DNA from 3 places in the Thermoanaerobacterium thermosulfurigenes genome. Region 1 is predicted to be linked to each of the others. Evidence: a T-box and tRNA genes for the amino acid it is inferred to sense, from the RefSeq annotation. Region 1 holds a T-box; the other regions hold tRNA genes.
What was found. A T-box is a leader RNA that pairs with one kind of tRNA and senses whether it is charged. The one in region 1 lies ahead of leuS (leucine--tRNA ligase), so its partner is inferred to be a tRNA-Leu.
Positions count from the first base shown of each region.

Region 2: it has a tRNA-Leu gene. The T-box ahead of leuS (leucine--tRNA ligase) is inferred to sense a tRNA for this amino acid. The anticodon was not compared.
Region 3: it has a tRNA-Leu gene. The T-box ahead of leuS (leucine--tRNA ligase) is inferred to sense a tRNA for this amino acid. The anticodon was not compared.

Region 1 covers NZ_JBPODR010000004.1:35,810-46,713, reverse strand. Annotated here, with positions in the region: gene HNR52_RS02215 (protein-glutamate methylesterase/protein-glutamine glutaminase) at 1-469, shown strand, start outside; gene HNR52_RS02210 (transglycosylase domain-containing protein) at 598-3,174, shown strand; gene HNR52_RS02205 (M28 family peptidase) at 3,493-4,686, shown strand; gene HNR52_RS02200 (ECF transporter S component) at 4,701-5,213, opposite strand; gene HNR52_RS02195 (YjgB family protein) at 5,401-6,105, shown strand; T-box leader at 6,160-6,353, shown strand; gene leuS (leucine--tRNA ligase) at 6,401-8,845, shown strand; gene tlp (small acid-soluble spore protein Tlp) at 8,866-9,135, opposite strand; gene HNR52_RS02180 (aldose epimerase family protein) at 9,276-10,142, shown strand; gene HNR52_RS02175 (inorganic phosphate transporter) at 10,225-10,904, shown strand, end outside.
Region 2 covers NZ_JBPODR010000023.1:932-11,835, reverse strand. Annotated here, with positions in the region: gene coaE (dephospho-CoA kinase) at 1-336, shown strand, start outside; gene HNR52_RS09145 (lytic transglycosylase domain-containing protein) at 356-910, shown strand; gene HNR52_RS09140 (DUF441 domain-containing protein) at 951-1,400, shown strand; gene HNR52_RS09135 (nicotinate phosphoribosyltransferase) at 1,419-2,453, shown strand; tRNA gene HNR52_RS09130 (tRNA-Leu) at 2,572-2,656, shown strand; gene HNR52_RS09125 (AEC family transporter) at 2,710-3,630, opposite strand; cyclic di-AMP (ydaO/yuaA leader) riboswitch at 3,819-3,949, shown strand; gene HNR52_RS09120 (C40 family peptidase) at 3,953-4,648, shown strand; gene typA (translational GTPase TypA) at 4,799-6,622, shown strand; gene HNR52_RS09110 (lytic transglycosylase domain-containing protein) at 6,643-7,230, opposite strand; gene HNR52_RS09105 (SPOR domain-containing protein) at 7,371-8,171, shown strand; gene HNR52_RS09100 (DRTGG domain-containing protein) at 8,183-8,536, shown strand; gene HNR52_RS09095 (ATP-binding protein) at 8,554-8,958, shown strand; gene HNR52_RS09090 ([Fe-Fe] hydrogenase large subunit C-terminal domain-containing protein) at 8,980-10,290, shown strand; gene HNR52_RS09085 (DRTGG domain-containing protein) at 10,287-10,616, shown strand; gene HNR52_RS09080 (PHP domain-containing protein) at 10,613-10,904, shown strand, end outside.
Region 3 covers NZ_JBPODR010000011.1:23,308-34,211, reverse strand. Annotated here, with positions in the region: gene HNR52_RS06025 (ABC transporter ATP-binding protein) at 1-829, shown strand, start outside; gene HNR52_RS06020 (ABC transporter ATP-binding protein) at 813-1,778, shown strand; gene HNR52_RS06015 (N-acetylmuramoyl-L-alanine amidase) at 2,002-3,756, shown strand; gene rph (ribonuclease PH) at 3,902-4,681, shown strand; gene HNR52_RS06005 (XTP/dITP diphosphatase) at 4,647-5,243, shown strand; gene HNR52_RS06000 (metallophosphoesterase) at 5,240-5,767, shown strand; tRNA gene HNR52_RS05995 (tRNA-Gly) at 5,850-5,923, shown strand; tRNA gene HNR52_RS05990 (tRNA-Arg) at 5,928-6,004, shown strand; tRNA gene HNR52_RS05985 (tRNA-His) at 6,040-6,116, shown strand; tRNA gene HNR52_RS05980 (tRNA-Gln) at 6,121-6,196, shown strand; tRNA gene HNR52_RS05975 (tRNA-Lys) at 6,201-6,273, shown strand; tRNA gene HNR52_RS05970 (tRNA-Leu) at 6,312-6,398, shown strand; tRNA gene HNR52_RS05965 (tRNA-Gly) at 6,407-6,482, shown strand; tRNA gene HNR52_RS05960 (tRNA-Lys) at 6,491-6,563, shown strand; gene HNR52_RS05955 (ABC transporter ATP-binding protein) at 6,708-8,519, opposite strand; gene HNR52_RS05950 (arginase) at 8,758-9,465, shown strand; tRNA gene HNR52_RS05945 (tRNA-Leu) at 9,574-9,657, opposite strand; gene HNR52_RS05940 (DUF6385 domain-containing protein) at 9,843-10,496, shown strand; gene HNR52_RS05935 (glycosyltransferase) at 10,541-10,904, shown strand, end outside.

The DNA of each region.
Region 1 (10,904 bases):
CCAACACATGCCTCCCGGTTTTACTAAGTCTTTAGCTGAAAGATTTGATACATTCTGCCAACTTCATGTAAAAGAAGCAGAAGAAGGGGAAATTTTACAGGCTGGCAACATTTATATTGCTCCGTCAGGATTTCAAACTACTTTGCATATAAAAAATGATAATGAAGTTGTTTTTAAAATTATAGAAAGCTCAGATGATAATATTTTATACAAACCATCAGTTGATGTTACGCTAAATTCTGCAGCACCGATTTATAAAGAGCATTTATTAGCTGTTATACTTACTGGAATGGGCAATGATGGCCTTGTTGGATGTAAATCAGTAAAAAAATATGGAGGGCATGTCATTATCGAATCTGAAGAGACATGCGTTGTTTATGGAATGCCAAAAGCAGTTTTTGAAGCCAAGCTATATGATGTTCAAGTGCCGCTACAGGATGTTTTAAAGGAAATATTGGCATATGTGTGATAATGGTTTATGTCAGATGTGCTTTTTTAATTATTTTTTAATAATTTCGACATTTGTCTGAAAATAAAATATGATATAATATGATATGGTATAATATTAGTATTAAATATTTTTTGAGGGGATATGTTATGGAGAACAATACACAACTTAGGCGTAGTGATAGAAATAAAAAGAAAAAAAGCAAAAAAAGCGCCTTTAAGAAAGTATTCAATGTTGTGCTGTGGGGTGTCATTATACTGCTTTTAGCAGGCATTGGTGTTGTTGGCGGTAAAGTTTTAGCTATAATAAAAAACACGCCTCCACTGTCGCAGGATGCCTTGACGAAGATGAAACAGTCGTCCATAGTGTACGCTAAAAACAGCGATGGAAGCTGGAGCCAAGCTGCGATTTTACATGGTTCTGACAACAGACTTTGGGTTTCTATAGATAAAATTCCTGAAAATTTACAAAATGCCGTTGTGGCCATAGAAGACCAGAGGTTTTACAAGAATAATTTAGGCATTGATCCTAAGAGGATAATTGGTGCATTTTTGGTTGATATAAAGGCTGGTGGCAAACCTGTGGAAGGTGCCAGCACTATAACACAGCAGCTTGTTAAAAATACCATGCTTACAGATGAAAAGACATTGACGAGAAAGATTCAAGAGGCTGTACTGGCATGGCAATTAGAGCAAAAGTACACGAAAAAGCAGATACTTGAAGCGTATCTTAATACCATTTATTTAGGTGGTCCACATATAAATGCGTACGGTGTTCAAGCGGCAGCGCTACAGTATTTTGGCAAGGATGTAAGTCAGTTGGATCTTGCAGAATGTGCTATGCTGGCAGGTATTACTAATAATCCCTCTATGTACTCACCTGATTCCAATATACAGCAAGCGACGGAGAGGCAGCACCTTGTTTTGAGTGAAATGCTGAAACAGGGTTTTATCACTCAAGAACAGTACAATGCTGCAATAAATGAAAAGCTGCATTTTGTTTTCAAGAATCTCAATTTGTCTACGTACAGTCACGGTTATTTTATAGATCAAGTCATAAACGATGCTACAGATGCTCTTGTCAAAAAACTTGGCATGACTAAATCAGAAGCATTGAATGAAATATACAATGGTGGTCTTAGGATATATTCAACAATGGATCCAAACATACAGACGATAATGGAAAATGCGTTTAAAAATCCAAAGCTTTTCCCTGTAGATCCAACTACAAAAGAGGCTGTACAGGGTGCTATGGTAGTGATAGATTGGAAAACTGGAGAAATTAAGGGTATTGTAGGTGGTAGAAATACAAATGACTTTAAATATGTCACAAGAGGTATAAGCTTTGCTGATTCAAAAAGACAGCCAGGGTCATCAATAAAGCCTTTGACTGTGTATGGACCTGCACTGCAAAGCGGTCTTACCGCTGCTACAGTTGTAGACGACGTTCCTACCACATTTACACTTCCTGGTGCAAAGCCGTACACGCCTCATAACTATGAAAGCAATTATTACCATGGTTTAGTGACATTAAGGGAAGCTATAACAGATTCGTTGAATGTGCCTGCTGTTCAGGTTGTCAACAAAATAGGCATAAATGTCTCTGCAAGTTACGGGAAAAAATTTGGACTTGACATAACTAAAAACGATATGTACCTTCCAGCTCTGGCATTGGGCGGTTTAAGTCAAGGCATCACGCCTATACAAGAAGCGGCTGCTTACGGGGCAATTGCCAATAAAGGAATGTATATAAGTCCGATTACTTTTACAAAGATTACAGACTCTACAGGAAAAGTATTGGTAGACAATAAACCTGAAGAACATGTGGTGTTAAGTGAGCAAAATGCTTATATATTGAGAAGCATGATGATGGATGTTGTAGACCATGGTACAGGTACTGCTGCCAAGCTTTCTAATATGGATGTGGCAGGTAAGACAGGCACATCTGAGAATTCAGGCAACATTTGGTTCTCAGGTTTTACGCCATATTATGTTGGTACTGTATGGATGGGTTATCCGTCATCAAATAATCCTGTGAAAAATTACGGTGTGCCGCAGGTAGGAGGTACTTTCCCGGCTCAGATGTGGAGGACTGTCATGGCACAAATACATCAAAATCTTCCACCAACACATTTTACAGACAAACCATCGGGAATAGTATATGAGACTGTCTGCAAAGATTCCGGAGAATTGCCGACGGATTTGTGCAGAGAAGATCCGAGAGGGGACAGGACATATACTGAGATGTTTGCTGCAGGTACACAGCCTACGGAGTATTGCACTGTTCACGTATCAGCCCAGATAGATACATTGACAGGGAAATTGGCATCTTCCTGGACACCGCCTTTCCTCGTGAAACAAGAAGTGTTTATCAATCCTCCAGGTAGGACGCCTGAGCAGAATGCATACGCCGCCGACGGCAAATACGTATTGCCTACACAGTCAGACAGTGGAAGCGATGTATTGCCGGGAAATAATCAGAATGACAACGGAGCACAAACTGGGAATCCATCTACAAATAGTGGCGATACTACTGCTCCGACAAATGGCACGGAACCGGGAAATACAAATACTGAAAATACAGGACAAAGTAACACATCCGGCAATGGCGGGCAAAGCAATAGTAGCGGTACAAATAGCAGTAATACTAATGGCAGTGGACAGGGAAATTCTACCACGAATCAAAAGGGGATTGGAAATATAATAAACTCTATACTTGGGCACTAAATCATAACTACTGTACTTAGTAGTAAAAAAATGTGGTATTGGCACATCTATTTTGTGCATACCGTTTCATCTCGTTTATTAGCCATTAAATCACCTTTCCTTTTGTTATATAGTAGCTTGAACAACTCTATTATAACGGAAAGGTGATTTTTTTGTACAACTTCTGTCTCGCACCTGTATAGTAGGTGTTTTTTTATTTCGCTCGCTTTGGAGGCTCAAGTAATTTCCCTATTGTGAATAATGTATCAACTCATAGGAAAAAATTATTGAAGGAATATTGAAAAGTCTGTAGAAATATATAGTTAGGGGGCGAATATTATGAAAAGTATGGATTACTTAAAAGAGCTTTCAAAATTTGAACACCGTGGTTCAGCCACAAAGAATGAAAGAAAGGCAGCAGATTACATCGCAGAGAAGCTTAAAAGTTTAGGCTATGATGTTGGTGTACAGGAATTTAAAACAACACGAGACAATCTTTACATTTTGCCTCTCCAGTTTGGGATTCTTCTTTTCATCATGGGTGCTGCATCGCTTGTATACGATAAATTTTTAAATATTGTGGAGCTTTTAATTTCCATTGTTGCAGTATTTTTGTTGGTTTTAGAGTTAAGCGGCAGGTCTTTTGAAACCAGCATAATGCCCAAACACAGATCCAAAAACGTATTCACGAAATTTGAGAAAAACGACAAAAAGAAGGTAATCATATCTGCCCATATTGATACACAAAAAGGCAGTCTAATGTTCAGTCCTAAAATTGTTGGAAGATTAAAAATGATTTTTAACGTTGGCTATGTGGGATTTGCTTTGATACCATTGGGTATCGCATTTAAAATAATGGATATTTCTTTTGTATCAAATGTTTTATTGGGATTAGGCATACTAATAACATTTGCAATGGTTGTGTTTTTGCTTATATGTCAGTTAGGTGGAAAGTACACAAATGGTGCTAATGACAATGGTTCTGGTGTATCTTTGGCATTAGCGATTGCAGATCATTATGCAAATAATAAAGATAAGTTTCCTGATGATGTGCAACTGGTTTTCCTCTTTACAGGTAGCGAAGAGACTGGCGAAAGGGGAATGAAATATTTCTTGAAGAAGTATAAGAGGTTATTAGACAGGGATGCGCAGTTTGTAATACTTGATAACCTTGGAGCAGGCAAACTGACATACCTTGAAGGAGAAGGAATGATCATATACAGGAAAGCGGGCAAAATGCTTTTAGACGTTGCAGATCTTATGGCAAAAGAGTACCCCAAAAATACGGTTCAGAGAAGAAAAAATCTGCTTTTGCCCACAGATGCACTGCCTGTCTTAGCAAGTGGATTCGACGCTATAGCGTTTTTATCCATGGATGAAGACGGATCTATAAAAAATTATCATTGGTTTACAGATACTATAGAAAACGTGGATTCAAAGCTTTTAAGATATGAAGAAAGCTTTTTGATAGAATATATCTTAAGGGTTTCAAATAAGATGACCGATTTAAAAAACGTTGAAGCAATTGAGTAGGAGTAGGGATATACCTACTCCTTTGATTTATTGAAATAGCCTGTCAAGATGAATATTAAAAATATGGATAGTATTCCACCGATTATAGCGGTAGCTAATTGTGGAAATGTAAAGGCTGCTGCAATTTTTTGAGGTACTTTTACGCCAAACATTACGAGAATGTACTTTACAGAAGCTGCCAGCCATAAAAACTTTACAACTGAACCTGTTATCATGCCTATGATGTTGTTTTTAATAGCCGAGAAAAACATCACATAAAGTGCATTGCCAACCATTATAAATGGTATAAGCATTGGAAATCCCATAAGTCCTACTAAAAAAGCGATGATTGGCGTCAAAAGCCCTATTGTGATGCCAGACCAGACACCTACAAAGTAAGCCGATACAATAAGCATCGCATTTACGATTGAGCCTGTTACAAGCTGTGGCATCTTGATAAATTGTGCGATTATAGTCAATGCCAGCAAAATAGCGGTTCTTGTTATAAATTTTGCGTCAAATTTTTTGGGTGATGTGCCATTTACCATAATATCACCTCCAACATCAATCTATTTAACTATATTTTAACACTATAGTTTAATGCTGTTAAGCGATTATCAATAAAGTATTAAAAACATTAATTATGTATAAATCTCCCTTAAAGTCATTGACGAAAGGCATTGCATAAGGTTATCATTTGTGTGGGGGAATAAATAAAAAATTGGAGGATTGATTATGAAAAAATACGGCTTATTGATAGCACTTGTTGTTGCTGTATCGATTTTTGCCGGATACCTGCTTTACAATAATTCTAATATAGCACAAAGAAGAAATCAAGAATCGCAAAGCCAAAAAACTGCAACAAATGATAATTCAACTTCTGATAATAATGCAAAAGATGAAAATAAGAGTAGCAATGATAGTAATAATGGCAATAGTGATAAACAAGATCACAATCCTGTTGTAGACAATCGCAACGTTGATTTGATAAATCAGATAGTAAGCCTTGCTAAACAAGGTAAAGTAATAAACTGCGATTTTGTAACAGGTAAAACTACTATAGATGATATAGAAAAGGTGTATGGAAACCCTGACAAGCAAGAGTATATTTCATCTGCAAAGGGAACTTATACGACTTTTACAAAGAAGTATCTTGTATTTGGATTTAATAAAGGAATGCAGGTTTTTGAGACAAGGTCATTTGATCCAAGATTACAAGCTATTTCAAGAAGTGATATTGAAAATGTATTGGGAAAAGCCCCATATAAAGCCTCTATAAGCGGCACTCCAAGCCAAACTGTTTTAGGCTATACGATGAATTCTGATTACAAGCTTGAATTTGTCATATCAGATACGACAAATCTTGTTGACCATGTAAATGTGCTGTATCCTGCGGCAACAGTTAATTCTATGGCAGGTGATCCAGGCCGCCAATGGTGATTATCATATTGCATTTTAAGAGCATTTGTAATAAAATATTGATAAATATATATTGTTAATGCAATGATGTGGAGTAGTAGGCTAAGACTTTTTCAGAGAGCCTTATGACGGTGGGAAAGGGCATTGTGTTAGCTGAACTCGCCATTGAGCATGCATATTAAAAGTATGCACGGTTGTACCGTTATATGAAATAAGTGGGCTTGCGTCAAAAAGAGTGGTACCACGGAAGCGTAGCTTTCGTCTCTTTGTGATGTGAAGCCTTTTTTATGCAAAAAATATTAATAGGAGTGAGAAGATGGCTTATTCAAGGGATATTGATAAAAAATGGCAAAAGAAGTGGGAAGATACAAAACTATACAAGTTTAATCCGGAAAACATTGATAAGAAGCTGTACTGTCTTGAGATGTTTTCGTATCCATCAGGTGCAAAGTTACATGCAGGACATTGGTATAATTATGGGCCTGCTGATTCATGGGCAAGGATGAAAAGGATGCAAGGCTATGAAGTTTTTCATCCAATGGGTTTTGATGCGTTTGGATTGCCGGCAGAAAACTATGCCATAAAGACAGGCATACATCCACAGGATTCTACCCTTCAAAACATAAAGACAATGGAAAGACAGCTAAGAGAGATGGGTGCCACATTTGATTGGGATTATGAGGTTATAACCTGCTTGCCTGACTACTATAAGTGGACACAATGGGTTTTCTTACAACTGTACAAGAAAGGTTTGGCTTATAGAAAAAAGGCTCCTGTCAATTGGTGTCCAAGCTGCAAGACAGTCCTTGCAAATGAGCAAGTTGTAGAAGGTACTTGTGAAAGATGTGGCTCTGAAGTCACTAAAAAAGATTTGACTCAGTGGTTTTTAAAGATAACCGATTATGCAGAAGAACTTTTAAATAAGCTCGATGAGCTGGACTGGCCTGAAAAAACGAAAATGATGCAGAGAAACTGGATAGGAAAATCAGACGGTGCCGAGATAGAGTTTAAAGTCGATGGCAAAGACATATCGTTTAAAGTTTTTACAACAAGAGCTGACACGCTATACGGTGTTACATACGTAGTCTTGGCTCCAGAAAATGAGATAGTAGATCTCATAACGACAGATGAGCATAGAAGAAATGTAGAAGATTATAAAGAATACGCCAGAAAGCAAAGCGAGATAGAGAGGCTTTCAACGGAAAAAGAGAAGACAGGCGTATTTACAGGAGCGTACGCTATTCATCCTATTACAAGTGAGAGAGTGCCTATATGGATATCTGATTACGTTCTTGCAACATACGGGACAGGCTGTGTAATGGCAGTACCTGCCCATGACGAGAGAGATTATTCATTTGCTAAGAAGTACGACTTGCCAATAAAGAGAGTTATCAAGGGGAAAGATGGAGTAGATGACTCACTGCCATTTGTTGAATACGGTATTCTTGTTGATAGCGGTGATTTCACAGGAAACAAATCTGAAGATGCAAGGATAGAGATAGTGAAGATGCTTGAGAAAGAAGGCAAAGGAGCTCTTAAGGTAAACTACAGGCTTAGAGATTGGCTTGTATCAAGGCAAAGGTATTGGGGTGCTCCTATACCAATAATACACTGCGACAAGTGCGGATTAGTTCCTGTGCCTGAAGAAGATTTGCCAGTATTATTGCCTTACAATGTGGAGTTTTCTCCAGATGGAGAGTCGCCGCTTAAGAAATCTGAGGAATTTATGAATACCACTTGCCCTAAATGCGGTGGTAAAGCATTGAGAGATCCTGATACACTTGACACATTTGTGGATTCATCGTGGTACTTCTTAAGGTATCCTGACAACAAAAATGACAAAGAGCCTTTCAACAAAGAGCTAATTGACAAGATGCTTCCGGTTGACAAATATATAGGCGGTGCTGAACACGCATGTATGCACCTTTTGTATGCCAGATTTGTCACTAAGGCATTGAGGGACTTAGGGTATCTTGATTTTGATGAGCCTTTTAAATCTCTCATACATCAAGGAATAATATTGGGACCTGATGGAAACAAGATGAGCAAATCAAGGGGCAATACAATATCACCGGATGAGTACATCAATGAATATGGCTCAGATGTATTTAGGATGTACTTGATGTTTGGATTTGCCTTTACAGAAGGCGGTCCGTGGAATGATGATGGTATAAAGGCTATGTCCCGCTTCATACAGAGAATTGAAAGGCTTGTAGATAAATTCATAGAGGAAAAGGGTAAAGCTGGTAAAGATGAGATTTCAAAAGATGAGAAAGAACTTAACTATGTAAGAAATTATGCCATAAAGAGCGTTACAGAAGATGCTGAAAAGTTCCAGTTTAATACTGCTATAGCAAGGATAATGGAGCTTGTAAACGCCCTTTATAAATATGACGCTGAAATAGAAATCAAAAACACAAAATTGTACGAGGAAACTATTGCAGATCTTGTAAGGCTTTTGGCGCCTTTTGCACCGCATTTTGCAGAAGAAATGTGGGACAGATTGGGATACAGCTATTCTGTTTTTAATCAAAAATGGCCAAAGTACGATGAAAAAGCTTTAGTCAAAGATGTTGTTGAGATAGCAATACAGGTTAACGGTAAGGTAAGAGGACGCCTTGAAGTTTCTCCAGATGCAAGTGAGAAGGAAATTCAAGATGCTGCGATTTCAGCAGAAAGCATAAAACAATACATTGACGGTAAAGAAATAGTTAAAGTTGTGGTTGTAAAGGGTAGGCTTGTGAATATAGTTGTAAAATAGGCAGTGAGGAACTGCCTATTTTAATCTTTTTTGTCTACGCCGTTTCCGGCTTCAACTTCATCTACGATTTCATCTCTCATGCCATGGATGCTTTCAAGCCTATGGCGGTTTTTCTCTTTGATTCGTGCGATTTCTTCTGGAGAAAGTTCTTCAGCGTGCAATTTCAAGTAATCTTCAGCTTCTCTATAATTTTCTATCGTATCGTGAATCATATCCTGTAATTTTCCTACGTTATCAGAACGATCATCAGGCTTGGGAGGATTTTTGTAACGCTCTTTTTCCTCAGCCATTTCTATCACACTCCTAAAAAGTATTTTTTCAAAATTATTTTTAACTTTTATATTTAATATATGTATTGAAAAAATTAGAAAAGTTTAGGGCGATTATAGTATAATATGTTTTAGATAAAATAGTAAAAGAGGTGCTGAAAATGTATAAAGTGGAAAAGTATATGGATAAATTTGAGACGTACAGACTTTATGATTTAAAAAGCAATTCGTTTTTTGAAGTTGTGCCGGAACGTGGTGGTATAATAACAAGATATGTATGGGCTGGACAAGATATATTGTATCTTGATAAAGAAACACTGTACAATACCGAAAAGAATATACGAGGAGGAATACCGATACTTTTTCCAATCTGTGGATATCTAAAAGATGAGAAATATACGATAGATGGCAGAGAGTACAACATGAAACAGCATGGTATTGCAAGGCTTTATAAGTGGGATGTAGTTAAAACAAGTGCTGATGATTCTGCGTCGATAACATTGAAGTTTACAAGCAGCAGCGAGACAAGGGAAATATACCCTTTTGATTTTGAACTTATTTTTAAATATATTCTCAAGAACGGAATGCTGACAATAGAGCAACAATATGTAAATAAGTCAGAGAAAAATATGATATTTTACTCTGGATTTCATCCGTATTTTTACATTGAAAATAAGGACAATGCTTCAATATCAGTTGATTCAGATGCATGCTACGATGCAATATATAAAAAGCAGCTTATTTTCGATGGAGAGATTGACTTTAAAAAGACTGAGGTAAATCTTATTTTTGAGCCTAAATCAAATGAGTGCTCTATATTAGATAAAAAAAGAAGTATGAAAGTTATTCTTAAATACGATGAAGTTTTTAAATACGTAGTTGTATGGGCATTACACGATAAAGAATTTATATGTGTTGAGCCTTGGATGGCTAAGCCTAACTCCATGAACACAAAGGAAGATATTAAAAATTTAAAGCCTGGCGATGAGCTAAAAGCAGTGTTTAGTATAAGAGCGTCTATGGAATAATATTTATGATTGCGGTACATTAACGTTTTGATTCATTTGCACATAATATAATGTACCACAAGAAATATATTGAGGTGTCAAAATGAATTTGCACTATGCTTTAATAGCTTTTATTTTATTATACATCTTTATCACAGGATTTCATGACGAAGGAAATCTTATAGCTACGATTATTTCGTCAAGATCTATCGGCATAAGAAGTGCCTTTATAACAGCGTCATTAGCTCAATTTATTGGCACAGCAACATTAAGCACTACAGTTGCATCAACCATCAGTAAAGATGTGCTTAATCTTAAATACCTCACAATTGCTGGTAATGATCTGTATATCATGATATTTACAGGCTTGCTTGGTGCTGTTGTTTGGAATCTCATCACGTGGTATATAGGCATGCCTTCCAGTTCTTCACACGCATTAGTTGGAGGCATGATAGGGCCTTTCATAATTAAATATGGAATTTATTCCATTAACATCTACGGAATATTACTAAAAGTCATAATTCCACTTTTTTTATCTCCTGTTTTTGGATTTTTGATAGGATATTTAGTGATGTATTTCACAAGCCGTATTTTGAGAAGTGCTGGAGTAAAGGTCAATACTGTTTTAAAAAAGCTTCAATATTTGACTCTTTTTATCTTAAATGCTGGCCAAGGTGCTAACGACGCTCAAAAGGGAATGGGACTTATATATATTTTGACGATAGGAAGTAGTCTCTCAAGAAGCAGTGAATTTCATAATATGATTAAGGTTTTGTCGGCTTT
Region 2 (10,904 bases), on a different contig from region 1:
CATCCGGAAATAATAAAAAGGATAAAAGATATAATAGAGGAAGAGAGAAAAAAAGGCAAAGAGAAAGCCATCGTGCTTGATGCAGCATTGCTAATTGAGATGAAGCTTTTTAATATGGTAGATGAAGTATGGCTTGTGGTTGTTGATAAAAAGACACAGATTAGAAGGCTTATGAAAAGAGACAATTTAAGCTATAAAGACGCATTAAACCGTATTAAGAGCCAGATGTCTATAGAGGACAAAATGAAGTACGCAGATTTTATAATTAATAACTGCAAGGATTTTAATGCTATAAAAAGACAAGTTGAGCTATTGTGGGGGCGTTTTTCAAAATAGAACATCTGGAGGTATTATATTGAAGTTAAAAAAAGTCATATTGGTGATAGTAGTAGCAGTTACTGTTTTGACGGTATATGGAGTCAAGACAAATTGGTTTTTAAAGCAATTGTATCCTAAAAAATACAGTCAACAGGTATACTTCTATTCAAATCAGTATGGAGTAGATCCTAATTTGGTCTTTGCTATGATAAAGGCAGAAAGCAATTTTAATCCTGACAGCGTTTCAAATAAAGGTGCTATAGGCCTTATGCAGGTGATACCTGAGACAGGAACTTGGGTTGCTAATTACATAGGCATCAAAAATTTTAGCGTTAATATGCTTTTTAATCCAGATTACAATATAAATATAGGAACATGGTATCTAAAATACCTTTTAAAACAATTTAATAATGATGTCACTTTGGCAGTAGCCGCATATAATGGAGGAAGTGGCAATGTTTCAAATTGGTTAAAAGACAAGAGGTATTCAGAAAATGGCAGCAATCTCAAAAAAGTGCCTTTTTTAGAGACGGATAAGTACATTAAAAAGGTGCTTAAGTATTATAAGATTTACACAAATTTATATAAATGACTTGAAACATTGCACAACATTATGCTGCGAGGGATTTTAAATGGATTTTGGGGTCTTAATTCTATCCATCATGTTGTTTTTCAGCATTATAGGGGAAAACAACAACGCTGCGGCTGCTATTATAATGCTTCTTTTGATTAAGCTTATGAACTTGGAAATAATTAATCAATTTGTATCGAAAAATGGCATGAATCTTGGTATAATAGTATTGACTATGGGAGCCTTATCACCTCTTGCAATGAGCAAAGTGTCAATTGATGATTTTTTAAATGCTGCAAAAAGCGTGGAGGGGGTTATTACAGTTATTGCCGGGATAATTGTAGCTATATTGGCATCTATAGGCCTTAACGCCATGAAAGTAGATACAAATGGTGTTGTAGGTGTTTTGCTGGGTACTGTGATTGGTGTAAGCTTCTTTAAGGGAGCACCGGTTGGTCCAATGATAGCCCTTGGCATTACGACAATCTTACTTAGGATATTTAGATTATAGAGAGGGAGAAGAATACATATGAAAATTATCAAACATCTTGAAGACTTAAGGGAAGTTAAGGTAAGCAATGATAGAGAGTTTTTTTCCGCTACACATGATGAGATAAAAAATGGCGCGACTACAGACGTTTATTTTTTAAGGACGCAAGATATTTTAAAGCATTTAGGGATTGACGGGAAAGTTGTAACGGCAGAGATATTTGCAAGAAGAAGTGGTGTTTTTGCAGGGCTGCCTGAAGTAAAAAATGTCTTAAAAGATAAAAACATTGAAGTGTGGTCTATAGATGAAGGAGAGACTTTTGAAGCAAAAGAGACTGTTATGAGAATCATTGGACCGTACAACGAGTTTGGCACGTATGAAACTGTGATATTGGGTATGTTGGCAAGTTCATGCGGATGGGCTACTGCAGCAAGAGAGCTTAAAGAAGTTATTCCAGACAAGCCTTTACTTTGTTTTGGCGCAAGACATGTGCATCCTGCAGTGGCGCCTGTCATGGAAAGGGCCGCCCTTATAGGTGGTGCTGATGATGCTAGCTGTATATTGGGAGCAAAGCTTTTAGGCCGTGAACCAAAGGGCACAGTGCCACATGCGGCTTTTCTGATAGCTGGCGACACTCTTACTGTAGCAAAGGCTTACAGTGAGATAACGCCTAAAGATGAGAAAATAACTATTTTAGTAGATACATTTAAAGATGAAATTGAAGAATCATTGAGAGTGGCTGAATTTTTAGGAGATAGGTTGTATGGCATAAGATTGGATACGCCATCGGAAAGAGGGGGTGTGACAGCAAGCCTTGTGTATGAGCTTAGGCAGAGGCTTAACCAAAAAGGGTTTGACAATGTCAAGATCATTGTGTCTGGTGGGCTTACACCAGAAAGGATAAAAGAGCTTGCATTAAGCGGTGCAGATGCATTTGGTGTTGGTAGTTATATATCAGATGCATCTCCTATAGATATGACGATGGATATTAAAGAAGTGGAAGGAAAACCTATTGCTAAAAGAGGTAGAATTCCCGGAAGGATAGAGAATGCAAAATTAAAGAGGATAATATAGACAGACATGAATCTATGCTTGTCTGTATAATACTAAATGAATCGCAATTTATACAAAAAGGTATTGACACAAACAAAAAAACATTATATAATAACTAATGTGCTAACGATGTTGTGACGCGGGGGTGGCGGAATAGGCAGACGCGTACGTTTGAGGGGCGTATGGAGTTTTCCGTGCGGGTTCAAGTCCCGCCCTCCGCACCAAAATGAAAATAAATATTTTACATAAAAAAAGCCTTTCAAAAGGCTTTTTTTTTTTAATGCCACTTTACCATTATAATTGACATGAATACAATCGCAACAATCGTCGTTGTCGTTATAAAGATCGATGCAAGTTTGGTGTTTAGATTTCTCTCATCAGAATATATGACTGCTACAAGCGCTGTTGGCATGATAGTTCCTAACATTATGGTTTTAATTGTCATTGATGCGGTATTGAAAAACAGAGGCAAGACAAAAAATAATGCTATGCCTGGTGCATATTTAATGGCAAGTCCTTTAAGTAGCGATAAAATTTCATCCTTTTCTAAATTAAAATCAAGAAAGTATCCTATTACAAACAAAGCCAATGTTGTATTAGGCATTGAAATTTGTTCTGCCAGGTTAACGATTAAGCTTGGGAATTTAATACCTATGATATTCAATATGAAGGCTATTATATACGTATCAAAAGGCACAAAGTACAAGATCTTTTTAAATACTTTCTTTAGATCTAATTTATCACTTTGAGAAAATACATATGCAGCGATATATGCGATTCCAAAGACGTTAAATGAATTTCCCATGTCAAACATGGCAATGTGCAAAAGACCATTGTTGCCGTAAATTTGTTGGATAAACGGGAAAGCGAAAAGACCTATGTTATATCCGCAGAGAGATATAATTAAAGTGCCTTTTGTTTCTCTTTTTAAATTTGCGTTTCTAAAGGCTAAAAAGCCTACAAGAAAAGTGATGAAGCCGAAAGCAAAGCCTGATAATGTTAAAACGAACAAGTTTGTATTTACTTTTGTAGTCAAGAAAACTTTTGCGATGCTGGCAGGTAATGTTATGTATATGATAAAACTATTTATTACCTTTCCCGTTTCTGCAGGTAGAAATTTCATTTTCTTTACTGCGTAACCGAAAAATATTATGATGATGCTTATTGCGATTTTTTGAAGTATGACTATTTGACTCATTCATATCCTCCTTTTCGTATATCAAATAAAATTATACTACAACAAGCTTCTTATTTATAGAGATTGTAACAAATTTATAAATTTTTTATAAAATATATTAAGAGTTTATTAAAAAAATCTTAAAAAATTATTATGAAAACATTGACTTTATTAATCGTTTTTGATAAAATAAAAGAAACTTGTACATATTAGCAATCTTGCCGAATCCTATTTAGGTACGGAGGATTTTTCATGTTTGGGGTTAATCTGCCATATGCAGTAGGGGTACCTTCTATCCCGCACCCGTCAACTAACTCCGGAGGCAAAAGGAAGGAGATTAGCTATGAATAGCAAATTAGGTAAATTTATTTTTGGTGTATCCGTTTTCGGCATGACTATGGTAGGTTCTTCGATGCTTACACATATTTATGCAGCAGATCTTGGAAGTGGCGTCGTCATTGGAAACGGTGTAAATGTCAGAAATGGCGGAAACTTGTCGTCAATGGTTATCACACAGTTAAATTATAGCGATGTGGTTACAGTGATTGGACAGGATAATGGCTGGTACAACATAAAGCTTTCAGATGGGACTGTAGGCTGGATATATGGAAAGTACCTTTCATTAAGGTCTTCAAGTACGGTGTCAAGGGGTGATGTTGATAGAAGCATTGCCTCAAGGCTGATCGATTTTGGTAAAGAGTTTTTAGGAACAAGGTATGTTTACGGTGGTGAATCTCCATCGGGTTTTGATTGTTCTGGTTTTACTCAATACGTCTTTAAAAGCGTCGGTATTAGTTTGCCAAGGACTGCTGATGTTCAAGCTACAGTAGGAACTTACGTTGATAGAGCAGATTTGCAGCCTGGTGATTTGGTGTTTTTTAAGACATTAGGGAGCAGCATAATAAACCATGCTGGGATATACATAGGAAATGGGCAGTTTATGCACGCTTCATCTGGTGCTGGAAAAGTCATGACAAGCTCTTTATATGAAGATTACTACAGCACTCACTATGCTGCAGCCAGAAGGGTTATACAGTAAACTAAATATAACGACAAAAAGGCACTTTCATGTGTCTTTTTTTGATGCATTTTTTAGGCGATATTTTATAGTTTGTTGACTATTTAGGCATATTAATATATCATTATATATTGTATAAAATTTGCATTTGTGTGGAAGGAGTTAACCTAAATGGGGTTTGTAAGGGACGATATAAGGAATGTAGCTATAATAGCGCATGTTGATCACGGGAAAACAACTTTAGTAGACGGTATGCTTAAGCAAAGCGGCATTTTTAGGCAGAACGAAAAAGTCGAAGAGAGAGTAATGGATTCAAATGAGTTAGAAAGAGAAAGAGGAATAACTATTCTTTCAAAGAATACAGCTATTAGGTATAATGGTGTAAAGATAAACATAGTTGATACACCAGGGCATGCTGATTTTGGTGGTGAGGTAGAACGGGTATTAAAAATGGTTGATGGTGTATTGTTGCTTGTAGATGCTTTTGAAGGACCAATGCCTCAAACCAGATTTGTATTAAGCAAGGCTTTAGAGCTTAATTTAAAACCTATAGTAGTTGTTAACAAAATCGATAGACCTGATGCAAGGCCAGAGGAAGTCATTGATGAAGTCCTCGATCTTTTTATTGAGCTTGGTGCTGATGATGATCAGATTGATTTTCCTGTAGTATATGCTTCTGCCAGAGAAGGCATTGCTAAGTTAAGCTTAAAGGATGAATCAGTAGATTTGCGTCCTCTTTTTGATACTATCTTAAAAGAGATTCCGGCGCCAGAAGGTAATATAGATGATCCGCTGCAGCTTATTGTTACCACACTTGACTATGATGATTACATTGGGAGAATCGCTATTGGAAAAGTGGTTAGAGGTAAAATTGTATCAGGTGAAAATGTGGCAATATGCAAGAGAGATGGGTCTGTGCAAAATGTTAAATTAAGCAATCTGTATCAATATGAAGGTTTGAAAAGAGTACAGGTTGATGATGCTAAGTTGGGTGATATAGTAGCTGTATCAGGTATAAGCGACATTGAGATTGGAGAGACGATAGCCGATCCAGAAAAGCCAGAGGCTGTAGATTTTGTTGAAATAGAAGAGCCAACCATTTCGATGACATTTGGCGTAAATACGAGTCCGTTTGCAGGTAGGGAAGGCAAATACGTGACATCAAGGCATTTAAGAGAAAGGCTTTTTAAAGAGCTTGAAACGAATGTAGCATTAAGGGTTGAGGAGACGGAGACGACAGAAGCATTTAAAGTATCTGGACGTGGCGAGTTGCATTTATCCATTTTGATAGAGACTATGAGGCGTGAAGGATATGAGCTTCAGGTATCTAAGCCATCTGTGATTATAAAGGAGATAAATGGTGTCAAGCACGAGCCTATTGAGCTTGTTACTATTGACATACCAGAAGATTACATGGGTGTAGTCATGGAAAAGATGGGCTCAAGAAAAGGAGAGCTTATGGATATGCATACTTTAAAACCTGGTACATTAAGGCTGAAATTTAAGATACCGACAAGAGGCCTCATAGGATATCGCTCTGAATTTCTTACTGATACCAAGGGAAATGGGATAATGACATCTATAATCTATGACTATGAACCGTACAAAGGGGATATACCTACAAGATCGAGAGGGTCTTTAGTGGCTTTTGAAGCTGGCACTACAACGACTTATGGACTTTACAATGCACAAGAAAGAGGAACTCTTTTTGTAGGTCCAGGCGTCGAAGTGTACGAAGGTATGATAGTTGGTGAAAACTCCAGAAGTGATGATATAGATGTCAATGTTTGTAAGAAAAAGCATGTTACTAATTTGCGTTCTGCCACTGCAGATGAGGCATTAAGGCTTTCACCAGTTAGAGAAATGTCGCTTGAAGAAGCTTTGGAGTTTATCGCCAACGATGAACTTGTGGAAGTTACGCCTAAAAGCATAAGGCTTAGAAAAAAGATATTGAGTACGCAACAAAGGTATAAAAATGCTAAATATAAACAATAAAAGGGGGTATGACCCCTTTTTTATTTTGAACCATCGGATGTGTCATTTAGTATTTTGCTTATGTAGTTTATGGTTTCTTCATATGGTGGTATGCCATTGTATTTATTTATAGATTCTTCTCCTGCATTGTATGCTGCTAAAGCTAATGCGGTATTGTTGTACTTATTAAGCAGTTGGCTTAGCAATTTTGTTCCACCATCGATATTTTCTTCTGGGTCAAAAGGATTTGTTACACCTAAATACTGTGCTGTTGACGGCATTAACTGCATTAGGCCCATTGCGCCTGCACTTGATACAGCATAAGGATTGTAGTCTGATTCGGCTTTTATGACAGCATCTATCAAATCTTTGCTGACGCCGTATTTTTTTGAAGCCTCATTTATATAGCTTTCTATTTTGTCTTTTGATACGCCAGTCATATCTGGCGTTTTATTACTAAAATCAATTGTTTCTGATTTTATATCTTCAGTTGAAGTGGTGCCTTCGCTTATCAATTCATTTAAGATGTCCTGAAATGAATTGCTTTTATCCACCAGGTTTATTTTTACAGGCAATCGCGATTGTATATCGCTAAATCTGCTTTCGATGATTGAATCTACATAGTCCATTTTCAAAAACCTCCTATATTTTTTATAATTCGACATAAAATTTAAAAATCCTTTTTTGTTTTAAAAAATGAGAATATAGTCTCAAATAATGAATGATTTGCAAAAAGGATTTTAGTGATCGGTGTAGAATATATAATTAGGTGATTGATGTGTATACAGACGAAGAAAGTAAGAAAAATACAAAATTAGGTTTTAAAAGGATTATATTGTTATTGCTTTTATCAATAGTTGCATCTATAGGGATAGGATTTATAATTTCTCAGTATGCTATAAAACCTTATATAGCTAAACTATCTGAAAAAAGCATGAATGCTTATTCTGTGAAGATACCCCAGCTTAATTATTACATCATAAAAATAGGCCAGTACAGCGATGAAAAAGATGCTTCATATAATTTGAATTTGCTTACCATGAAAGGAATCTACGGAGAAATCCTTAAAGATGGTGAAAGTTATATTTTGTGTTTGGGACAATTTATGGATAAAAAAGATGCCGATGATTTCAGTTTAAAGCTTAGTAAAAGTGGCATTAATTCATCTGTGGCTTTGTACTATGGACCTGTTTATCAGGTATATTATGAAAAAAATTCAGAAAAAGATGTGAAGGAAGTAATTGATAGGTTAAATGTTTTTTTAAGCAGTTTGTCACATTTATCACAGCTTTCTTATAAAATAGCTTTTGGAACTGTCAGCGAAAAAGATATCGATGATACAGAAAAGTACTTTAAAAAGTATAGCAATATGACTTATAATAGAAATATAGATGAAAATTTAAAAAAAATTTTAGATGATACGGAGGCAATTAATAGTCAAATTTTAAACAATTTTGGTGATATAAAGACATCGTTTGAATTAGATGATGGAAATGCTTACAGGCTAACTCAGAAGCTTCTTATGGATTCCATAGAGCAGTATTATGACAGCGTGAGTTCTTTAAAATAGGGGAGTGTAGCATGAAACTTGAGAAAGTGAAAGAAATATTAAACGCGGAAGTGCTTTGCGGCTATGATAGATTATCTGAAGAAGTAAATACGGCATGTGGTGCAGACTTGATGAGCGATGTTTTGGCTTCAAAAGATGAAAAGTCTCTGCTTTTAACAGGACTTACAAATGTTCAAGTTGTTAGGACAGCGGAGGTCTTAGGCGATATAGTGTGCATCGTCTTTGTGAGAGGTAAAAAGCCTGGACCTGAGATCTTAAAAATGGCAGATTCCGCATCGATAGTAATTATGAAGACAGATTATCCGCTTTTTATCGCTTGTGGTCTTTTATATAAAAATGGACTTAATTGTGGGAGTGAATTTTAATCGTGAAGCCGTATACAATGGATTTTGATGTCAAAGCAAGAGATTTTTCATCCGCAGGAGAATCGTCAAGCAAGTTCCGGAAGACGCTGCTTATGCTTTCAATACCTTCTGACATAGTCAGAAGGGCGTCTATTGCAGCTTATGAAGCCGAGATGAATATAGTCATTCATTCTTATGGAGGTAAGATGCATTTTGAAATATATTCTGACAAAATTTTGATAATTGCTGAGGATACAGGTCCTGGCATAAAAGATTTAGAGCTGGCTATGAAAGAAGGATATTCCACAGCGCCAAAAGAAGTGATTGAAATGGGGTTTGGTGCAGGAATGGGTTTACCTAACATGAAGCGAAACGCCGATAATATGGAAATAGTAAGTCACGATGAAAGAGGAACGAAGATCGTCATGACGATTAATTTTTAAATTTTAAGGTGGTTGTTTTCAATGTACTTTCATTCTGTAACTCTTGATAGAGATAGATGCAAAGGTTGTACCAATTGTATAAAAAGGTGCCCTACTGAGGCAATACGTGTAAGAGATGGGAAAGCAAAGATAATAAAAGAGAAATGTATTGACTGTGGAGAGTGCGTAAGGGTGTGTCCTTATCATGCTAAAGTCGTGGTGACAGATGATATAGGAATGATGGAAAATTACAAGTATAAAATTGCTCTTCCTGCGCCTTCTCTTTACGGTCAATTTAAAGACATGACAATAGGCGACATACTGGCATCTTTGCAGTCATGCGGGTTTGACGAAGTTTTTGAGGTTGCTTATGCTGCTGACATCGTATCGTATATAACGAGGAATATAGTAAAGACGAAAGATTACAAAAAGCCTATTATATCTTCTGCGTGTCCTGCTATTGTCCGGCTTATACAGCAGAGATTTCCTTCATTGATGGATAATATTTTGGACATAATGCCACCTGTTGAAGTGGCTGGAAAAATTGCCAGAGATGAGGCCAAGAAGAAGACAGGGCTTAGTGATGAAGAAATAGGGGTGTTTTTTATATCTCCATGTGCTGCAAAAGTCACCAGCATAAAGAACCCCATAGGTATTGAAAAATCGTTTATAAATGGTGCTTTCTCTATGAGGGATGTCTACAGCATGATATTAGACAAAAGAAAATTTGTGGAGAAGAAAATCGAGCATACTTCATCAATGATCGGCGTTGGATGGGCAAATGCAGGGGGTGAATCGTACGGTACATCATTGGAAAATTGCCTTTTTGTAGATGGGATTCAAAATGTCATAGGTGTGCTGGAAGAGATTGAGTTAGGTAAATTAGACGATATTGATTTCTTTGAGGGTCTTGCGTGTGTTGGAGGGTGTGTCGGAGGACCTTTGACTGTCGCAAATAATTTTGTTGCAAGAAACAGAATAATGAAACTAAAAGAAAAATTAAATAAAGATGTGGTAGTAAAAAAATATATAGAGGTTGATTTTAATGAGTTTATGCTAAATGTCAAACTTAAAAAAAGTGATGTCTTAAATTTAGATGAGGATATAGACAAAGCTATTGACATGATGAACTCAATTGATGAAATCTACAAAAGTTTGCCAGGGCTTGATTGCGGTTCTTGTGGCTCTCCTGGATGCAGAGCCCTTGCAGAGGATATAGTAAAAGGATTTGCCAGCGAATATGACTGCATCTTTAAATTAAAAGATAGGATTAAAATATTGGCAGAAGAAATAAACAAACTTTCAATTAAAATTCCGCCTGTAATAGGCAGTGATAAGGAGGAAAAACCTTGAAAGTAAAGGATATTTTAAGTCAGGAGTTTACTTTGGTAGCAGGAGAAGGAGGCATAGAAAAGGAAGTAAGCAATGTCTATGTGTGTGATTTGTTAAGCTTTGTAATGTCTCACGTGAAAAGTGGAAGTGCATGGGTGACGATTCAGACGCATGTAAATGTAATTGCGGTTGCTGTTATGACAGAGATAAGCTGCATCATCATCTGTGAAGGCGAAAAACTTGATGAAAATGCTAAAGAAAAGGCTGATGAGGAAAACATACCTGTCATAGCGTTTAATGGCAGTTCATATGAAGCAGCAGTTAAATTAAGCGAGATGATTAAATGAAGTTTTACTATGACTTGCATATTCATTCATCATTATCGCCATGTGCTGACGATGATATGACGCCTAATAATATCGTCAATATGGCTTTAATAAAAGGGCTTGATGTAATATCTTTGACAGATCACAATTCAACTAAAAATGTAGAAGCCGTCCATGAATTATGCCAGCATAAAGGAATAAAGTTTATACCAGGCATAGAAGTTCAGACAAAGGAAGAAGTTCATGTATTATGTTATTTTTTTGATATTCTTGACTGTTTGAAATTTGGTGAAATGATTTATAATAGCT
Region 3 (10,904 bases), on a different contig from region 1:
AGCTGGAAGAATCATATTCGATGGAAAAGAGATCTCAAAATTTAGTGAAAGGCAAATGCAGGCAATAAGGGGTTCAGAAATTGGGATGATATTCCAAGATCCTATGACATCTTTAAACCCGACAATGACTATCGGAAAACAAATTGCCGAAGTGATTTTGAAGCATCAGAAGGTTACACGAGCTGAAGCGATGAAAAAAGCTAAGGAAATGTTGGACGTAGTAGGTATACCAAATGCTGAAAGGCGTATAAATCAGTATCCTCATGAATTTTCCGGTGGCATGAGGCAGAGAGCCATGATCGCTATTGCACTGGCATGTAGACCTAAGCTTCTCATTGCTGATGAGCCTACTACTGCACTTGATGTTACAATACAAGCGCAAATTCTCGATTTGATGAAAGATCTGCAAAGAGAATTCAATACGTCTATAATCATGATTACGCACGATTTAGGCGTTGTTGCAGATATAGCAGAGAGAATCATAGTCATGTATGCAGGTAAAGTTATAGAGACAGGTACATCTGATGAGATATTTAAGCATCCACAGCATCCTTATACATGGGGACTTTTAAAATCTGTTCCAAGACTTGATGCTCAGAATAAAGAGAAGCTTGTACCTATTATTGGAACGCCTCCTGATTTATTTGCGCCTCCTGTAGGATGTCCATTCGCTGCAAGGTGCAATTATGCCATGAAGATTTGCTATGAGGCCCAACCAGAGTATACAGATGAAACTGATACGCATAAAGTAGCATGTTGGTTGAAGCATCCATATGCGCCGAAGGTTAAGAATCCTTTTGAAAAGGAGGCGTATGCTGGTGAAAGATAATATAATACTTGAAGTTAAGAATTTGAAAAAATACTTTCACGTCAGCGGTGGTGTGTTAAAAGCTGTTGACGATGTGAGTTTTAGCATAAAAAAAGGTGAGACATTGGGGCTTGTTGGCGAGTCAGGATGTGGAAAGTCTACTACAGGTAGGACTATAATTGGGCTTTATGAGGCTACAGGTGGTTCTGTGATATTTGATGATATACCTGTTCATAAAATGAACAATGAAATAAGAAAGAAATTTGCAAGAAAAGCTCAGATGATTTTTCAGGATCCTTACGCATCGTTGAATCCTCGCATGACTGTTGGCGATATCATAGGAGAGGGAATAGATATTCATGGTTTGTACACTGGAAAAGAGAGGAGAGAAAGGATATACAACCTCCTTGAGACGGTAGGTTTAAACAAAGAACATGCTAATAGGTTTCCTCATGAATTTTCCGGTGGGCAGAGGCAAAGGATAGGCATAGCAAGGGCAATGGCAATTGAGCCAGAGTTTATAGTCTGCGATGAGCCTATATCAGCATTGGATGTGTCTATACAAGCCCAGATTGTAAATTTGCTTATGAATTTACAAGAAGAAAAGGGATTGACATATCTCTTTATTGCTCATGATTTAAGCATGGTAAGGCATATAAGCGATAGAGTTGCAGTTATGTATTTAGGATCGATTGCAGAACTTACACAAAGTGGTGAACTGTATTCAAATCCATTGCATCCATATACACAAGCGCTTCTTTCTGCTGTTCCAATACCTGATCCGGAAGTGGAGAGAAAGAGGGAGAGAATCATACTTGAAGGAGATGTGCCAAGCCCAATTAATCCTCCTTCAGGCTGTAAATTCAGAACAAGGTGTAAATATGCCATGGACATATGCAGCCAAGTCACGCCACAATTGAAAGAGGTTGGAAGTGGACACTTTGTTGCATGTCATCTTTTTGATAAATAAGGCACTCGTTTGAGTGCTTTATTTTTATGAAATTAATACAGTTATCATTTCCATATAGTAACTGGTGCAATTCACGAGAAGATTATCAATATTGAATTTAAATAATAACGTTCACCATCTTAATAAAATCTTAATATATTTGTAACTTGTCTGTAATATATGTATAATAATATATAAATATGATGAAAAAAATGCCGATTTTATATGCAAAGGGGGGAAAATGTTGAAAAAGGTCATCGCTTTTTTTGCACTTTTACTGCTTTTGTCTACGTTTTACATAACTGCCTATGCATATAAAGCTACGATTGTAGTTGATAACAAACCTATAAGCTACAATGTGCCTGACGTGTCGATTACTGTCGATGGAGGAAAATTTGACACTGGCAATAATCCACCGCTTATAATTGACAATAGCACGATAGTGCCGCTTAGAGCAATTAGCGAAGGATTAGGTCAAAAAGTCGACTGGGATGGTAAGACTCAGACAGTTATTGTGACTTCAAAGGACAAAGTAATTAAATTGGTTATAGGTAAGAATTACGCTACAGTAAACGGCAATAATGTATCGTTGGATGTTCCAGCAAGGCTTATAAACAACAATACGACGTATGTGCCTATGAGGTTTTTGTTTGAAAACTTAGGTTATGATGTGAAATGGATTGCAGACAAATATCTAATTCAAGTTACTAAGAAAGTAGATCCTCCCTCTGCAAACAATGTTAATATTGTGAGTTTTACATCAAATTACACAAATGGTACGTACACCATAACTGTTAAAGGTGATGGACCTTTAACGTATACACGAGGGTTTGTAAATGATGACAGCAGTATAAGAATTTACTTTGACTTCAACAATGCGATAAATACTGTTACTAATAAGCAGATAAATATAGACAAAAATGGCTTAAATCAAGCTTATATAGGGCAGAACAAGTTGCAACCAGCAGTAACCAGGCTTGTTGTGAATATGGACTATTCAATGCCATATACCATAACACAGTCACAAGATAAAAAAGAATTTGATATATCGTTTAAAATAGGACAAAATAAGGTGACGAACATTTTAGCTGCTAAGGTCAACAATGGCGATCAGATAACGATAAATACAGATTCCGACCACTTTAGCCCATCTAGATATGGTGATAACAAGATCATTATAGATGTGGCAGGTGCAAGTCTGACAATGTCTGATGGTAAACTGGCAGGTAACATATCGTATATTGGAAATGTCGTTACTGGTATTAGATATTCCCAGCTTGATACAAATACAGTTAGGATTGTTGCGGAGACAAGCCTTAAAGCAGATTTTAGTGTTCAACCAACTCCTCAGGGCGTATTGCTTACAATAACAAAACCAGACCCTAACAAGAAGCAGTTAGTTTATATAGATCCAGGGCATGGAGGTTCTGATCCAGGTGCTATAGGTGTCGGAGGGATACACGAAGCAGATATCAATCTTGCCATTGGATTAAAATTGAAGACGCTATTGGACAATGGAGGATATAGGACTATGATATCCAGGACAACAGATACTGATGTGGGTCTTTATGACAGGCCTTCACAAGCAAATAATGCTGGAGCAGATGTCTTTGTAAGCATCCATTCTGATTCTTTTGAATCGCCTTCAGCAAACGGCACAACAGTTTTGTATTACCCAAACGGTTACAATGGCGATACAAGAGATGAAAAGACATTTGCACAGATAATTCATGATGATCTGATGAAACAGATAAATACCACTGACAGAGGGCTTTCAGAAAGGCCTAATTTAGTTGTTCTCAATCAGACGAAGATGCCTGCTGTTTTGGTGGAGACTGGATTTGTCACAAGTCCTACAGATGCTCAGCTTTTGACTGATGAAAATTTTCAGTGGAAAGTAGCACAAGGAATATACAATGGGATTGTCGATTATTTTGACAAATTATCTAATGGCAGCATAAGCACGACTGTTTCAAACTCTGTATATGGCAGCAATTAAACAGGCAAAAAATCGCCTGTTTTTTTTATATGCTTTCTTGTAAATTGATTTAAAAGGTTTTAAAATAATATTATGGTTTACGCACTGGATAATGAAAATTAAATAAGGCTAAAATTATAGTATAAAATATAAAGGAGCTGAAGAAATGAAAAGAGTAGATGGAAGAGATTCCAGATCATTAAGGCCTATAAAGATAACAAGAAATTTCAACAGATACGCTGAGGGATCTGTTTTGATAGAAGTTGGCAATACAAAGGTCATTTGTACAGCATCAATTGAAGATAAAGTACCGCCATTTCAAAAGGGGACTGGCAAGGGATGGATTACAAGTGAGTATTCAATGATTCCGAGAGCTACTGAAACCAGAACACAGAGGGAGTCCACAAAAGGCAAACAATCAGGACGTACCATGGAAATCCAAAGGCTTATAGGCAGAGCATTGAGAGCTGTTGTCGATTTAGATGCGTTAGGTGAGAAGACGATATGGATTGACTGCGATGTAATACAGGCTGATGGCGGAACAAGGACAGCTTCCATCACAGGTTCGTTTGTAGCACTTGTAGATGCCATGAATAAACTTAAGGAAAAGGGCGCCATAAGTAAACTCCCTATAAAAAGTTTTGTCGCTGCTGTAAGTGTAGGAATTGTAGGCAATGAGAAGCTTTTAGATCTTTGTTACTTAGAAGATAGCAATGCGCACGTTGATATGAACATCGTCATGACGGATAAAGGCGAATTCATCGAGATACAAGGAACTGGTGAAGGTGGGCCTTTTAGCAAAAGTGATTTTTCAGAGCTTTTAGAATTAGCGGAGGAAGGCTTGAATAAAATCATACAGGTTCAAAAAGAATCATTAGGAGATATATCATTAGAAATTGGAGTTGAAAGCGATGAAAATAGTTGTAGCGAGCCACAACAAGCATAAAGTGGATGAGATAAGGGAATTTTTTAAAGGAGATTATGAAGTATTGTCGGCAGATGACATTGGATCATATGATGAAGTAGAAGAAACAGGGAAGACGATTGAAGAAAATGCTCTTTTAAAGGCCAGGGCTATAGCATATTTAACCGATGAACTGGTAATTGCAGATGATACAGGTTTGTTTGTGGACTATTTAGATGGTGAACCAGGAGTTTATACTGCAAGATTTGCCGGTGTAAATGCCACATACGAAGACAACAACAACAAGCTTTTAAACTTATTAAAAGGTGTTCCGATGGAAAAGAGGAAAGCTACTTTTAAAACCGTAATAGCATTGATTTACAAAGGAAGAGAAGCTATAATAGAAGGAAAAGTGGATGGTAGGATAATTGATGCTCCAAGAGGACAATATGGCTTTGGGTATGATCCTATATTTTATGTTGATGAAATAGGGAAGACATTAGCAGAGCTTACATTAGAAGAAAAAAATAAAGTAAGTCATAGGGCAAATGCTTTAAAAAAATTAAAAGAATATATAAAAAATAATTTGGAGGACCGCAAATGAGACTATTTGTTACAAGTGATACTCACGGAATGTTACAATCAGTCAGGAATATTTTAAAAAATATTAAAAATATTGATTACATTATACATTTAGGTGACTATTATAGAGATGCAGAGGAATTAGATAAAGAATTTGGAATACCGACTATTTATGTATATGGGAATTGTGATTTTGGCGACAAAGAGAAGTACGAAAAGATTATTGAAGTAGCTGGTAAAAAAATATTATTAACACATGGACATAAGTACTACGTCAAATTTGAAAAAAGCATCATAATAGAAAAAGCTAGAGAATACGGCGTTGATGCGGTATTTTATGGCCACACCCATGTACCATTAGTATACAGGGCTGGTGATATGCTTGTATTGAACCCTGGAAGCCCTTCAATGCCACGTGAAGGGTCATCACGGACAGTATCTATAGTAAATATAGAGGATGGCATCATTGTACCGCAGCTAATAAATATAGATGATATGGAGGAATACATTGGAAATAAAAAAAGTGGAACAAAATTTGAATTTTAGGTGTTGACAAAGATAAATATTCCTGATATAATTTAAAACTGTCAGAGCGATGAGGCAGAAATAAGCGATGACAACTGTATATGCGGGTGTAGCTCAATGGTAGAGTTCTAGCCTTCCAAGCTAGCTACGTGGGTTCGATTCCCATCACCCGCTCCAATATGCGCCTGTAGCTCAGTTGGATAGAGCAACGGACTTCTAATCCGTGTGTCGGGAGTTCGAATCTCTTCAGGCGCACCATTTTTTGGAGAATGTGATGTATATTTTATAATATGGTGGGTATAGTTCAGTTGGCTAGAGCGCCAGATTGTGGCTCTGGAGGTCGTGGGTTCGAGTCCCACTACCCACCCCATTAATGGGATGTAGCCAAGTGGTAAGGCACCAGACTTTGACTCTGGCAGTTCGTAGGTTCGAATCCTGCCATCCCAGCCAGCATGACCCATTAGCTCAGTCGGCAGAGCACCTGCCTTTTAAGCAGGGTGTCCCGCGTTCGAATCGCGGATGGGTCACTTAAAAAGATATTGAAAGAGAACAATCTGGCGTTAATGCGGGAGTGGCGGAATTGGCAGACGCGCTAGATTCAGGTTCTAGTGCCAGTCATGGCATATGGGTTCAAGTCCCTTCTCCCGCACCATATATCGTGCGGACATAGCTCAGTTGGTAGAGCATCACCTTGCCAAGGTGAGGGTCGCGAGTTCGAGTCTCGTTGTCCGCTCCATACAATATGCGCCATTAGCTCAGTTGGTAGAGCAGCTGACTCTTAATCAGCGGGTCTGGGGTTCGAGTCCCTAATGGCGCACTAGTATTTAAGCCAATCAAAGGGTATCGAGATTTTATCGATACACTTTTTGTATGCGAAATCACTTTTTAAATAAAGACACACTAATTAGATACAAAAAAGTTTTTGAAAGATATTGATGGCGCAGAGTTTAAAATCAAGGCGTCATTTTTTCATTCTAAACTGAGTGTTATACAAATCTTTGTAGACGCCTCCTTTTTTTAAAAGTTCTTCATGGCTTCCTTTTTCAACTATTTCACCATTTACTACAACAAATATTATGTCTGCAGCAATTATGGTGGATAGACGATGAGCAATAACTAAGCTGGTTCTGGATTTTAAGAGAGGTTCTAATGCCTTTTGTATATAAAACTCAGAATTGGAGTCAAGTGCTGATGTAGCTTCATCAAATATTATAATCTTGGGATCTTTTAGTAATGTCCTTGCAATGGATATGCGTTGTTTTTCACCGCCAGACAATTTTATACCTCTATCGCCTACAATTGTATCGTAGCCGTTAGGAAGAGATTCGATAAAATCGTGAATATATGCTGCTTTGCACGCATTTATTATTTCCTCATCTGTGGCATTTTGGCGTGCAAAAAGTAAATTTTCTTTTATAGTTGTGTTAAAAAGGTACGTATCTTGTGTAACCATTCCTATATGGCTTCTTAGAGAGCTAAGTGAGATATTTCTTATATCTACGCCATCCAAAAAGATTCTTCCTATTTTCACATCATAAAGTCTGGGAAGAAGATAAGTAATGGTAGTTTTCCCAGCCCCGCTTGGTCCAACTAAAGCTGCCATTTGACCAGGCTTTATTTCGAAGTTGATATTTTTAAGAGTATCGTGTAGACCATCATAGGAAAAATAAACATGATCGAATTTGATATCGCCTTTTACAGCATTAATAACCATTGCATCTTCTTTTTCATAAATTTCGCTTTTTAGATCTAAATATTGAAAAATTCGTTCGAACAATGCTAATGACCGAATAATATCTACGTGTATATTTGAAAATGTGTTTACTGGGCCATATAGCCTAGACACAAGTGATACAAACATGATTATTCCGCCTATTGTAATATTGTTATATCTTATAAGTATTATTCCTCCAACCAAATAAATGAGCATTGGCCCTATTGCAATAAAAGTTTGTATTGTCATAAAAAACCATCTGCCAATTATAGTCTCCCTAATTTGAAGTTGTGTTACTTCATTATTTACTTTTTCAAATTCTTTATATTTTTCGTTTTCTTTTGTAAAGAGCTTAATAAGGAACATACCGCCTATATTTAGAGTTTCAGTTATTATGTTTGTCAATTCAGCAAGTTTTGATTGGGTTTTAAGTGCTATTTCCCAGCGTCTTTTACCAACCCTTCTTGTAGGTATTACAAACAAGGGCAATGTCAAAAGGCTGACGATGGCAAGTATCCAATTTGTGTAGAATAAAGTTGCTGCAGTTGTTAGAAATACAAATATACCAGACAAAAGCTGAATAAACGTATTTGAAAATACACTTTCTATTCCACCAATGTCGTTATTGATTCTGGAAGTTATTTCACCTGTTTTTGCATTAGAGAAAAAACTTATAGACATATGTTCTAAGTGGTTGTACATGATGGATCTTAGGTCTCTAATTATGCTTTTTGAGACAATGCTGTTTAGATATGATTGTCCAACAGTAATAATATTAAGCAATAATGTCGTTGCAAATGACAAAAGAATATATACAACCAAAAGCTTCAAGTTTTTCTTTGGCAGTGCAATATCTATTACGTTTTTAGTTAGTATAGATGGGATTACGCCTAATATGGAAGTAAAAATAACAGTCATAAACAATACTATCATTAGCTTCCAATATGGCAAAAAATATTTTAGTATGCGTAAAATAAGTGATTTTGTGATGTGAGGCTTTTCATCAGTTTCTCTGTAAAATCTTTTTCCACGATATCCCATTGACTGCATATAAATCATTCTTTCGTTAGTAGAAATTACGAATAAATTATATCAAAACTATTGCTAATGTGTCAAAAATGTTTTTTTTAGGGAAGTCATGGAGCATGTCAATATGCTATGACAATGAGGTACTTATTGTATATAAGCATAAAGAAGAATAAACTCACTTAATCTGTTCTTGTGATATAATATAATGTATGGAATTTGAAAAATAGAGAGAAACCACTATTCTAAGCATTTTGGGTGATGAAGGGATATGGTTCGCAGTCTACTAAGTATAGATTGGGATTACTTTATTCCTTTAAAAAAAGAGTGGTTGAATTCCTACACTGAGACACCAAGAAATATAGAGTGGATATGGTATAAAAGGTATTTAGAAAGCTCTTTAAGAGGTGTTGACTTAGAAAAATCGGTAGGCATATCCTTGCGGTTGAATAATTTTTGGGATAAGATAAGAGAACATTTCAGTTTTGAAAAAGACATTGAAGTATACGTGTCTGAGTCTCACATGTTGTCATATCATATAGCTATAAAAAATGAATGTGAAGAAGTGTACTCTTTAGATACGCATGCTGATTTAGGATATGGGGGAATTAGTTCAGTAAGTTTTAAGTTAAATTGTGCTAATTGGATGGGTAAACTGTTAAATGAAGGTCGGATAAAAAGGGCTCATATAGTATACAGCCATCATACAACTGAAAAGCCAGAGGATTTTAAAGATTTTAATAAACTTTTTAAGGTTAGATATTACAATGATATTGATGCATTGCCTAATGGTATATATACAGCAGCTATACATATATGCAGATCGGGTGCATGGACACCACCTTGGCTTGACGATGAGTTTTTTAAGTTTGTAAATAACCTAAACCTGCCATATAAAGTGGTTAAACTTTACAGAAGGAAATGGGACATTAGAAAAACGCAGCTTTCAGACCTACTTTATTATCTCAATTTTTCATAAAAAATTTATAGATAATATGTATGGATAGTCTTAAAAGTAAAAGGCGTTAACCTAAAAGTAGGTCAACGCCTTTATCTATGTAAATCTCCATCACAATTCATATATTTTTGGTGCGGATGAAGGGATTTGAACCCCCACGTCAAAGACACTAGATCCTAAGTCTAGCGCGTCTGCCAATTCCGCCACATCCGCACATAAATTTTTATGTCAAAAAACTTAACAATGGTATTATAATTAATATTCGTTAAAATGTCAATAGTGGATATGGTTTAAAAATCTCATTTCTATATACAAGTTTTTCTATACATATTAATAATATATATTTCTGTAACAAATAAGTTATATCTTCATAATATATAAAAAGAGGGGGGATATAGATGCCTAACAATATAGTTTTTAATCCAGTGGCAGAGCAACTAAAAACTTTGGTTCATGGAATGCAAGGAACAATACCAACACCTCTATTGTTAGATTCGACGACAGGGAAGCTTTTATCAACTGTTGATGGTTCTGTGACTGTAGCAGGTACAGTAACGGCACAAGGAACTCTAACGGTTACTGCATCAAATTTTGATATAAGACCTTTAAGTGGTACAACTGATTCTGTGACCATTAGCAGTGGTACAGTTACAGTCGCTGGAACAGTGACTGTAACTGCATCATCATTGGATATAAGGCCTCTTACTGCTTCAACCGATTCATTTACACTTGGAAGCAGGACATTCTTAGAAGACTCTACAAATATTGCAGGTGTAACTGGAACAGGTGTTGTTCTGATGGAGAATACAGGCAACAAATCTATGTACTCTTATTATATTACGAATACAGGTACTAATACTATCTCTATCAAACTTCAGATAAGTCCTACTACTACTGACACTTATTTCGTCGACGACATCAATAGTATTAGTCTGGCAGGTGGATCTATTACGGTCTTGACTGCTGTAAAATTTATGCAGTATACAAGGTTGTATTACGATACAGGCGGTGCCGCAGCTACTGCAGAATTTTATTACAACGCTCAGGTTTAACGATGGGGCTTTAAGCCCCATATATTTTCGAAAGGGGGATTCAAATGTTAAGCCTGTGCATGATCGTAAAAAATGAAGAAGACAATCTTGAAAGATGCCTTAAAAGTGTTTACGACGTAGTCGATGATATTATAATCGTGGATACAGGTAGTACTGATAAAACGGTGGACATAGCGAAAAAATTTGGTGCAACAGTATTTTACTATAAATGGAATAATGACTTTAGTGCAGCCAGAAATTTTTCATTAGATAAGGCAAAAGGTGATTGGATTTTGTTGATGGATGCTGATGATGCAATTGATGAAGACGGTAAAAAAATGATAAATGTGCTTTTGGAAGATGATAAAATTGATGCATATTTATTCGAAACAATAAGCTATGTGGGAGAGGAACCAGGTTCAGATGCTC